Regions from separate parts of the Peribacillus sp. FSL K6-5616 genome, predicted to be linked through region 2. Evidence: predicted binding sites of a transcription regulator. Region 2 holds the regulator's gene; the other holds the start of a gene.
What was found. Region 2 encodes CtsR, which represses protease genes until heat stress. Its sites were predicted from a motif close to ATGGTCAATAAAGGTCAAACA; they were not measured.
Positions count from the first base shown of each region.

Region 1 (6,164 bases), 4.3 Mb from region 2:
ACTTCTTTCCCTTGGTTCAAAAAATATTGAGTCACATAGAAGCCCACAAATCGATAAGTGCCTATGACAATGTTTGTTTGCATAAATACAGCCTCCTCGTATGCCATCAAGCCCACTTCACCCGGCACGTCTAGTTTTTTTAGATGCTGTATCGTATGCAAACTATTGTGAAAATATATCTCTTCTCATAAAATCTCTTCATTCTCATTGAAAAACTTTTGTATTTGATAGGGGATTTTATAACGTTTTTCGGGTAATATATACGTCAGCTGCAAGTCTGCTTTTCTGGCCAGCTGGATTTGCCGATAAAGGGAGGCTTGCTCTTTCCGTAAGCTTCCAAAAACCTGAATCACTTTCATGGGGATATTCTCTGCGATAACTGAATCTTCAGTGTCCAGGATATGCTGTTCACATTCTGCCGGATCGAGCTCATATGCAGCAGCAACCTCTGACAGCCATTTTTTATAGAAGAACTTATTTTCCTTTTCTTTTTCCAGTTGTGCTTTCAAGGAAAAAACCGGATCGATCAATACGACAGACCGAATTTTATTTCCAAGTTCATTCATTAGCTTTAGGGCAAGTAGTGCGCCTGTCCCCTCTGCCAATATATGAACCCTTTGATTGACTATTTCTTTTTTCATGAAAAGAATATATAGGTTAAGGGAAAGGTCCAGTGCTTTAGGACTGCCCCAGTTGGCCCCGTGAAAATTGGAAGAAAATAGTGTGTATCCATATTCCTTTAAATATTCCAATATCTGCAGCCTGCCTGGATGCTGCAGCCAAAAGCTGCTGTCTTTTTCGACAAAATGACTACGGTCTCCAATTACCATTACGGAAAAACCACTGGGCCGCTCTGGATAATAGATGATATTCCATTGGTCATCAATTTGAAAAGTTCGTTGTTCCATCGTTCAAACTCCTTTAAGGAATATTACTACTACTATATTAATTTATGACGAAAAATAGAAAGGGTCAGTGGAAACGCCTAACTTCTTATCTTAAATTAACCAAGCAGGGACGATTTTCGTTTTTATTCCCCCGATGATTTCCCTTTTGAAGTTTTGAACCAGCTTGTCTGCCAAAAAATTTCTCTTATGATTTAATGTATTGAATTATTTAAAGGTTATTATTAAAAACACGTTTTAACTGTATATTAATTATGGTAAGATAAAAATGAATGTAGTGGAATGAGGTGAAATTCGATGCGTTATGCTTGGACAATTTTTTGGACATTCTTATTAGTGCATATGACTGTATATGTTGTTTCTTCCATGATCGGAGTTTCATACGATGCTGCGCAGGGAACTATTCTAGGATTAGCTGCTGCTATCCTGATTTGTATCATCCCAGCTATCATGCCTGCCGGGCCAGCTAAAGACTCCCATCAACATTAAGAAGCAAAAGAGGACATCCTTTTTAGGATGTCCTTTTTGTTATACCGTACTTTGGATGCGGATAAACTGCATATTAACGTTTTTATTTAAGGACCAATTCATCATGGTCATAATCAATCGTGATTCCTTCTTTAAGCTTAACAGTCCCAGCTATGATTTTACGGGCGATTTTCGTTTCGAGATGCTTTTGGATGAATCGCTTCAGCGGTCTAGCTCCATATACCGGATCATATCCCTGGTCCGCAATGAATTCCTTAGCCGCTTCTGTGACGTTGAGGACTATATTTTGTTCAGTTAACCTCACTTTTAATTGATGAACCATTTTATCTACGATTTCAACGATTTCATGTTTCGTCAGAGGTTTGAATAAAACAATGTCATCAACTCGATTCAAAAATTCCGGACGGAAATGCCCTCTTAATTCTTTAAAGACCTGATCTTTTATTTCTTCTTCAATGCCACCATCCACCCGGTTGGATTGCAATAAGAAATGGGAACCGATATTGGAAGTCATGATGATGACCGTATTTTTACAGTTGATTGTCCTGCCTTGGGAGTCTGTTATTCTTCCATCATCCAACATTTGCAATAAAATATTGAAGACTTCAGGATGCGCCTTTTCAATTTCGTCCAGTAATATGACTGAGTATGGGTTTCTCCTTACAGCCTCCGTAAGCTGGCCGCCTTCCTCAAATCCAACATAACCGGGAGGTGCACCAACAAGTCGGGACACGGAATGTTTCTCCATATATTCCGACATATCAATTCGAATCATATGTTCCTCACTATCGAATAATGTTTCTGCCAAAGCTTTTACCAATTCGGTTTTACCGACACCAGTCGGCCCAAGAAAAATGAATGAACCGATTGGTCTGTTTGGATCTTTTATTCCAGCCCTTGCTCTTAAAACAGCATCGGATACGAGTTCCACCGCTTCTCCTTGACCGATTACGCGTTCATGCAGGATATCTGATAGGCGAAGCAGCTTCTCCCTTTCACTTTCCACCAGCTTGCTTACCGGAATCCCTGTCCACCTTGCCACAATCGAGGCAATTTCCTCCTCCGTCACTTCCTGGCGAAGCAATCGTGATTCCTGTTTTTCCTTTTCCAATTCGTCTTCCATTGCTTCCAATTCTTTTTGAAGCTGCGGAATCCTTCCATGCCGAAGTTCAGCTGCCCGGTTAAGGTCATAGTCATTCTCTGCCTGTTCCAGTTCATGACGCAGTTTCTCAAGCTCTTCACGTTTGTCCTGCACCTTTTGAAGCGCTGATTTCTCCATTTGCCACTTGGATTTCATGCTATTCGCTTGATCCTGAAGTTCTGATAGTTCTTTTTGAAGCACTTCCAGCCTTGCTTTGCTTTGAGGGTCGTCTTCATTTTTCAGGGCCGCTTCTTCAATTTCAAGTTGCATGACTTTTCTCGTGATTTCATCCAACTCGGATGGCATGGAGTCGATTTCCATGCGGATCATCGCACATGCTTCATCCACAAGATCAATCGCTTTATCCGGTAAAAACCGCTCCGTTATATATCGGTTCGAAAGGACAGAGGCTGCAACGATCGCCCGATCATGTATCCTGACGCCATGATGAATTTCAAACCGTTCCTTTAATCCCCGCAAAATTGAAATCGTATCTTCAACATCCGGTTCAGGAACCAGAACCTGTTGGAAACGGCGTTCCAAAGCCGGATCCTTTTCAATATATTGCCGATATTCATCAAGGGTCGTTGCACCGATACAATGCAGCTCACCGCGCGCAAGCATCGGCTTTAACATATTTCCGGCATCAAGGGCGCCATCCGTTCTTCCTGCACCGACAATTGTATGCAATTCATCAATGAATAAGAGAATTTTCCCATCACTCTTCTTGATCTCATTCAACACCGCTTTTAGGCGTTCCTCAAATTCACCTCGGAATTTGGCCCCTGCGACAAGTGCACTCATATCGAGTGAAAAAACGGTCTTATCCTTTAAACCTTCCGGCACATCCTTCCTGACGATCCTTTGAACCAACCCCTCGACAATCGCTGTTTTACCTACTCCAGGTTCTCCTATTAATACAGGATTATTTTTCGTTTTCCGTGAAAGGATCCGGATGACGTTACGGATTTCCGTATCTCGACCGATTACTGGATCGACCTTACCCGATTTAACCTCAGCAACGAGATCTCTGCCGTATTTTTTCAGTACTTCATAAGTGCTTTCAGGATTTTGACTAGTCACTCGCTGATTCCCCCTTATATCGCTTATAACCCGTTTTGCTTTATCATAATCAATTCCATATGATGAAAATAGCCTGTTTACATTCGTTCTATTGACTTGCAAAGACGCAAGCAGTATATGCTCGACAGATAAGTATTCATCCTCCCACATCTGCATTTCCTTTTCGGCAGCCGTCAGAACTTGCTGTAGGGAGGATGACATGTAAACCTGGGAAACACCCCCGCTCACTTCCGGTAATCCATCCAATTCCTTATTCAGCTCTATATCAAATAGATTCACCGATTTACCAGATTCCGATAAAATCCTGATTAATAAACTTTCATCCTGTTCCATTAAGGCCTTTAATAAATGAAGCTCCGTCAGCTCGGGATTCCCTCTTTCATTGGCTAGTTCCTGACCGCCAGTGAATGCCTGTTGGGTTCTCTCCGTCATTTTATTAATATCCATCTTGAAACCTCCCATTCATCTATATCAGGAACGAATCCCCACTGGGTTTGATCAATTTTGACCTTTATATTTTCATTATACTTCTAATTCTCCCCATGTAAAGGAAAGTTATAAGAAATGCAGTAGTTTGGAAAATAAACGGAAAAAGCCTTTCTTCATATAGAAGAAAGGCAGACCCATGTGTAACATGGATAAATTCCTTTATGGATGAAAAAATGGTTTATGCTTTCACGGCCGTTTTATTGTAACCATGAAATTCATCGACGAATTGGAAATCCCTATCCGTCCGACCTGCAAAGATCGTATCTCGGAGCAGAATGCCTGCATCGGTCGTATTGTGAATGATTTCCCCCCACATTCTAGCACTCGTTTGAACATTAGCCGTCCGTGGAATGCGTTCCTCCTGATATTCCAAAAATGCCTGTTCAATGTCATTCCCATGCTTATGGAGCATATCAGACAAATAAGCTGCATCTTCTAAAGCCTGACAAGCGCCTTGTGCCAAGTATTGAAGCATCGGATGTGCCGCATCGCCCATAAGCGTAATTCTTCCTTTTGTCCAATTATCAATTGGTAAACGGTCATACATCGGCCAGCGGCGTTGTCTTTGAATGAATGAAATCGCATTCTGAACAAGCTCACAAGTTCCGGCAAATACACGGTCCATTTCTTCCGGTGTTCCCCATTGATCTGTTTTTTCGTTTTCTTCCGTATATTGAGAACTTTTGAAAACCACTACTTGGTTATAAAGTTCTCCCCTTCTAACCGGATATTGAACAAGATGAAGGTCTGGCCCAATCCACATGTATACATCATCTAAATCCCCATGGCTCGTAACCTCCTCCATCGGGATCGCTCCCCTGTATGCAACATATTGAGAGCAGACCGGCTGATCTTCCACAAAAAGTTTCCGTGCCTTGGACCATAATCCATCGGCTCCAATGACAGCAGTTCCTGAATGTTGGGACCCGTTGGCAGAAGTAACCGTCACTTCACCTTCATACTCTACTGTCTCAATAATGGTTTGATTCGTGACCAGTTCAATATACGGGTTCTTTTCACAGGCTTCAGCCAATACTTTATGCAAATCGGAACGATGCAAAACAACATACGGAGCTCCATATCTTTCTTTATAAACATCACCTAAATCCAAAGCGGAAAGCTCTTTTCCGGAAAAGGCGTCCATCAGCACCAATCTTTTTGGAAATACTGCAATATCATTGATTTTATCCATGACACCCAAACGCTGCAATACGTTGGTGGCATTTGCTGCAAGCTGAATGCCTGCACCAATTTCCCCAAATTCGGGAGCTTGTTCTAGGACTTTCACATACTGTTTTGTTTCTGCGATTCCTAAAGCAGTTGCCAATCCGCCAATTCCCCCACCAATAACGATGAATGGTTTTTTTTCTGTGTTCATCATCAATTCCCCCTATATTAGTTGCTTTTAGCCAAAGTTGCGGACCACTACCACAGTAAGCGTTTTCATTCGAATGGCATTCATCTATCCACTAGTATCTTAGCTGAAGATTCCAAACCGATTATTTTCAAACCAAAACAGGCTTGAATTCACTTTCAACCTTTTGGTACCCATTGTTTGTGTCTAATGCTTGTTGCTGTTCCAAATCGAATCTTTCCATTATTGGTAGGTCGTTTACCGAGAATAAGTAAGAATCCGCTTCTGCAACGTGCTCATGCCATGCCCAATTAGGAACGACGAAATAATCTCCCTTGGACCAGTCAAAACGCACGCCATTAATGACCGTATATCCTGATCCTTGGTGCACTTGATAAATCGTGGAATGGGTATGGCGATGGGCTTTCGTATGGAAACCTTTAGGAAGTTTCTGCATCCATGCCCCCATCGTCGGATTGGCCGTTTGGCCATTTGATGGATTGATATATTCCACGGCAAAACCTTCATATGGATCCGGTTCGAAGTTCATCAATCCTTCTATCGCTGCTTTGGTGCCCTTCCACTTGTAGTTGGCAAGCGGTGCCACTTGTGAATAACGGTCGGATACTGGACGAACCATTCCGCCTTGATAACGGAGCTCTGAAAAATTATCCGGCCGCTTAGGCGTTTCAATCCGATCTGG
Region 1 is NZ_JBBOYT010000001.1:818,205-824,368, reverse strand. It holds gene MHB45_RS03945 (hypothetical protein) at 1-83, opposite strand, end outside; gene MHB45_RS03940 (alpha/beta hydrolase) at 186-908, opposite strand; gene MHB45_RS03935 (YjzD family protein) at 1,203-1,394, shown strand; gene clpB (ATP-dependent chaperone ClpB) at 1,477-4,065, opposite strand; gene MHB45_RS03925 (FAD-dependent monooxygenase) at 4,286-5,485, opposite strand; gene MHB45_RS03920 (cupin domain-containing protein) at 5,613-6,164, opposite strand, start outside.
Region 1: the regulator CtsR is predicted to act here: its motif matches at 4,110-4,130, upstream of clpB (ATP-dependent chaperone ClpB).

Region 2 (6,164 bases):
GCTTCTGAAGCGCCCTGCGGATTGGCCTTGCCCCATATTCCGGATCAAAACCTTCCGTGGCAATTTTTTCTCTAGCCGCATCTGTCAGCTCCAAGTATATCTCCTGTTCTTTCAAACGGGTAGTAAGCTGATTTGACATTAATGTAACGATTTGTTTCAAATGATCCTTCTCTAATGAGTGGAACACGATAGTTTCATCAATACGATTCAGGAATTCCGGACGGAATGCACGTTTGAGTTCTTCCATCACTTTCCCTTTCATATTTTTATAGTCCTGACCAGTATCCTGGATGTTAAAGCCGACATACTTATCAGTTTTCAAGGCAGACGCCCCTACATTCGATGTCATGATCAAAATGGTATTCCTGAAATCGACAGTACGCCCCTTTGAATCTGTCAGTCTTCCGTCTTCCAACACTTGAAGAAGAATATTGAAGACATCCGGATGCGCCTTTTCTATTTCATCAAGCAGAACGACGGAGTATGGTTTCCTCCGCACTTTTTCCGTTAACTGACCGCCTTCTTCGTACCCAACATATCCTGGAGGCGATCCAACAAGACGTGAAGTCGAATGTTTCTCCATATATTCGGACATATCGATGCGGATCATGGCATCTTCATCACCAAAAATGGATTCAGCCAAAGCTCGGGCTAGCTCGGTTTTACCGACCCCTGTAGGCCCCAAGAAGATGAATGAACCAATTGGACGCTTAGGATCTTTCAATCCTGCCCTTGCACGTCGTACTGCTTTAGAAACCGCAATGACGGCCTCTTCCTGCCCAATTACACGATCATGGAGGATTGACTCCATATTAAGCAGTTTGTCTGACTCCGTTTGCGCCAATTTAGTGACCGGCACTCCCGTCCAGCTGGATACGACATGTGCAATGTCATCCACAGTCACTTCACTGTTTTCCTGCCCTTGTTTTTCTTTCCAAGTTTTTTTCGTTTCTTCCAATTGTTCTCTTAAGCGTTGTTCTGTATCGCGAAGCGAAGCAGCTTTTTCAAATTCCTGACTCTGAACGGAAGCATCCTTTTCCTTGCGAACATCATCTAGTTTCACTTCAAGTTCCTTTAGGTTGGGTGGCGTTGTGTATGAGCGCAGCCTAACTTTGGAACCAGCTTCATCAATCAAGTCAATCGCTTTATCAGGTAAAAAGCGATCGGAAATATAACGGTCTGATAATTTGACTGCAGCATCAATCGCTTCGTCAGTGATCGATACGCGGTGATGTGCCTCATAACGGTCACGAAGACCTTTGAGAATTTGGATGGATTCCTCAATTGTCGGCTCATCGACTTGGATTGGCTGGAAGCGACGTTCAAGGGCAGCATCCTTTTCAATATACTTGCGGTACTCATCCAAAGTTGTAGCACCGATACATTGTAATTCACCACGGGCCAATGATGGTTTAAGGATATTGGAGGCATCGATGGCACCTTCTGCACCACCTGCACCAATCAATGTATGCAATTCGTCGATGAATAGGATGATATTACCCGCCTGGCGTATTTCATCCATGACTTTCTTCAACCGGTCCTCAAATTCACCCCGGTATTTAGTGCCAGCCACAACAGTACCCATATCAAGTGTCATGACGCGTTTATCACGTAAAATCTCAGGTACCTCATTATTGATAATCTGTTGGGCAAGCCCTTCAGCAATGGCTGTTTTACCAACGCCGGGTTCACCGATCAATACTGGGTTATTTTTTGTACGACGGCTTAATACCTCAATGACACGCTGTATTTCCTTACTTCTTCCGATAACCGGATCCAAGCTTCCTTCCCTGGCAATCGCCGTTAAATCACGGGCAAGGCCATCCAGTGTCGGCGTGCTTGCATTTGCAGCGGCTGAACCTTGATGACCACCTGATTCATTGCTGCCCAAAAGTTGTAATACTTGTTGTCGAGCTTTATTTAAACTTACTCCCAGATTATTCAATACGCGGGCAGCGACACCTTCCCCTTCTCGTATAAGACCTAGAAGGACATGCTCTGTCCCAACATATGAGTGACCTAATTTTCTTGCTTCATCCATGGAAAGCTCAATGACCTTCTTGGCTCTTGGGGTATAATGTATCGTTTGAGCCGTATCCTGTCCACGGCCAATTAAATTTTCCACTTCTTTCTGAATCTTCTCCGGACCCAATCCAAGAGCATATAACGCTTTGGCTGCAATACCATCACCCTCTCGGACCAGGCCCAGTAAAATATGTTCCGTGCCAATATTATTATGACCTAAACGGATTGCCTCTTCTTGGGCTAATGCTAATACTTTCTGGGCTCTTTCAGTAAAACGACCAAACATCATAGGGAATTCCTCCTTAAGAATTTTCGTTTTGAATAAAATTGCTGGCAATTCTCTAAGTAATGGCAGAAGCTTATTCTTGCTCCATATCTATTAATGAAATTTAATTCTCCCTAAAGAGGTCAATAACCTCTATGAGGAGGAAGATTCCGTGAAATTCAAGCGTTCCCGGATGAGTGCTGCTCTACGGATATCCCTTTCATGGGGTCTTAAAGGGCCGCCTGCGTACTTTTGTAAAAATCCCGACTGCGTCAAAATCATCAATTCATTTAGAATGCTTTTGGAAATATTCTTTATATACCCAAGATCTATCCCTAACCTAACATCGGAGATACATGTAGCTGCTTCCTTGGTCTCGATGATTCGAGCATTGGACAAAACCCCATATGAACGGAAAATTCTATCTTCTAATTGTATGTGGGAAGTCCTCGCTAATGCATCCCTCGCTGACCGTTCCTGGGCTATGATTTGTTGCACTACACTCGTTAGATCTTCAACGATATCCCTTTCCGATTTTCCAAGGGTGATTTGATTGGAAATTTGAAAAATATTCCCCAACGCTTGACTGCCCTCTCCATAAATCCCTCGAACCACCAACCCCAATTGGTTGATAGCCGGTATGATATTATTCATCTGCTGTGTAAGGACCAGGCCCGGCAGATGCATCATGACTGAAGCCCTTAACCCTGTTCCCACATTAGTCGGACAACTAGTCAGGTATCCTCTTTCTTCATCATATGCATAGTCTATGGATTCTTCAATCCAATCGTCAAGAACATTTGCAATCTTTAAGGTTTCCTTTAGCTGCAACCCCGACATTAAACATTGAATACGGAGATGGTCCTCTTCGTTTATCATGATACTTATTTCTTCATTTTCCGAAAGGAGACATGCGCTTTTCGCTGAATCTTCAACTAAATGAGGACTGATTAAATGTTTTTCAACCAGAACGCGCTTTTCCAGTGGCTGCAATTGGTCAATCTCTAATAGCTCCAATTTTCCAATCTCCGGGGTTACTTCCTCTTCGATTCTTTTTTTGACCAATTCAATGATTTTATTAGCTTCTTCGTTCGAAAAGGAGGTTGGGAAGGTAAAGTCTTTGAAATTCCTGGCCAGCCGAATCCGCGAACTCAATACAATATCGATTTCCGGCCCTTCGGCACTCATCCAGGAACTCAAGGCGTTTTCTACAAACTTTTCCAAGCTCATAATTCCTCGCCTCCCTCTTGTGCTTCAAACCTTTTTTCAAGGGAACGAACCTTATCTCTTACTTCTGCCGCTTTCTCAAACTCCTCTTGATCAATGTGGACCTTTAAAACTTCTTTCAAATCCAAAATTTGTTTTCGAAGATATATGGCGCCGCCAATCCTTTTTGGAATTTTCCCTATGTGTGCTGTATTGCCGCTATGAACCCTCTTTAAAATGGGATTTAACTGTTCATTGAACGTTTTATAACATTCGGCACAGCCAAACTTGCCAATATGGACAAATTCTTTATAAGATCGATGACAATTCGGGCAACGCCTCTCTTCCGTTTTCGGAAATGCATTTGCCTTTGTCTGTTGAATATTCGACTCCATATTCAACAATCCTGCTAATAAATTATTTATTGAAAAACCAGGTCCACCTGCCTCCATGAACATTTCACCTTTTTCCTGAGCACATTTCTCACAAATCATGACTTCAGTCTTTTTTCCATTGATGATTTTGGTGAAGTGCAGGGTAGCAGGCCTTTGATGACATTCTTGGCAAATCAACGTTCATCACCTCTGCCAGTTTCATTTATATTTTAAAGTCGTAAGCATCGCAGTTAAAATTCTTGCCCTAAGCTCATCGCGGTCAGGCAGGTCGATATAAATCACCGATCTATCTATGACGCTCATCATAATCTTTGCTTCTCTTTCATTAATGACGTCTTCATTCATCAGTCGTGAAATTACTCCTTCAGCCATCGATTGAGTTACCCTGGAACCAATAAGCGATAATAATTGGTTGATAAGTTGCACGGAATCCTGTGATTCCACTTTCATGATGCGTATATAACCTCCGCCTCCACGCTTACTCTCTACAACATAACCTCTCTCGATGGTAAACCTGGTATTGATTACGTAATTGATTTGAGAAGGAACACACTGAAATTTATCTGCTATTTCACTTCTTTTAATCTCCAAGATATCTTTTTGACTTATTTCAAGTACTTGCTTCAAATAAGTTTCGATAACATCAGATATGTTTCTCACTCAGCCTCCTCCATTCTGACTTTGACTATATTTGACTATTATTATACAAGGAATAATGCATTTTGCAACTTAAACGCACTTTCTTTCTGTAATATCCATTTTCTCCAAATTATATGTAGTTACATACCCCATTGAACATAAAAGATGAAATATCTTACATAAATACCCTATATAAATGGATGTAAAACCTGAAATTTTTCTTCTGCTTAAGGTTTCATCACTTAAATTCTGCCCCATTTACCCAGCTCATCCATTCCTCCTCATGATATGGCAACCAATTCAAATAAGGCCAGCCCGTGCTGTCCCTGAAAACGGGAAAATTTTTTTTACATACACAAAAAAGACCAGCCGGATGGCTGATCTTTTTAAATGGCTTGGCGGCGTCCTACTCTCACAGGGGGAAACCCCCAACTACCATCGGCGCTGAAGAGCTTAACTGCCGTGTTCGGAATGGGAACGGGTGTGACCTCTTCGCTATCGCCACCAAACATAAAAGGAACGTTGTTCCTTCAAAACTAGATAATAAGAAGGTATTTCATTTTTTAAAAAGCGTTGGTTAAGTCCTCGATCTATTAGTATCAGTCAGCTCCACATGTCACCATGCTTCCACCTCTGACCTATCAACCTGATCATCTTTCAGGGATCTTACTAGCTTGCGCCATGGGAAATCTCATCTTGAGGGGGGCTTCATGCTTAGATGCTTTCAGCACTTATCCCGTCCGCACGTAGCTACCCAGCTATGCCTTTGGCAAGACAACTGGTACACCAGCGGTGCGTCCATCCCGGTCCTCTCGTACTAAGGACAGCTCCTCTCAAATTTCCTGCGCCCGCGACGGATAGGGACCGAACTGTCTCACGACGTTCTGAACCCAGCTCGCGTACCGCTTTAATGGGCGAACAGCCCAACCCTTGGGACCGACTACAGCCCCAGGATGCGATGAGCCGACATCGAGGTGCCAAACCTCCCCGTCGATGTGGACTCTTGGGGGAGATAAGCCTGTTATCCCCGGGGTAGCTTTTATCCGTTGAGCGATGGCCCTTCCATGCGGAACCACCGGATCACTAAGCCCGACTTTCGTCCCTGCTCGACTTGTAGGTCTCGCAGTCAAGCTCCCTTGTGCCTTTACACTCTACGAATGATTTCCAACCATTCTGAGGGAACCTTTGGGCGCCTCCGTTACTCTTTAGGAGGCGACCGCCCCAGTCAAACTGCCCACCTGACACTGTCTCCCACCCCGATAAGGGGCGCGGGTTAGAATTTCAATACAGCCAGGGTAGTATCCCACCAACGCCTCCACCGAAGCTGGCGCTCCGGCTTCTCAGGCTCCTACCTATCCTGTACAAGCTGTACCAAAATTCAATATCAGGCTGCAGTAAAGCTCCACGGGGTCTTTCCGTCCTGTCGCGGGTAACCTGCATCTTCACAGGTACTATAATTTCACCGAGTCTCTCGTTGAGACAGTGCCCAGATCGTTACACCTTTCGTGCGGGTCGGAACTTACCCGACAAGGAATTTCGCTACCTTAGGACCGTTATAGTTACGGCCGCCGTTTACTGGGGCTTCGGTTCAAAGCTTCGCTTGCGCTAACCTCTCCCCTTAACCTTCCAGCACC
Region 2 is NZ_JBBOYT010000001.1:5,150,812-5,156,975, reverse strand. It holds gene clpC (ATP-dependent protease ATP-binding subunit ClpC) at 1-2,314, opposite strand, end outside; gene MHB45_RS25085 (protein arginine kinase) at 2,444-3,520, opposite strand; gene MHB45_RS25080 (UvrB/UvrC motif-containing protein) at 3,517-4,068, opposite strand; gene MHB45_RS25075 (CtsR family transcriptional regulator) at 4,090-4,551, opposite strand; rRNA gene rrf (5S ribosomal RNA) at 4,924-5,039, opposite strand; rRNA gene MHB45_RS25065 (23S ribosomal RNA) at 5,104-6,164, opposite strand, start outside.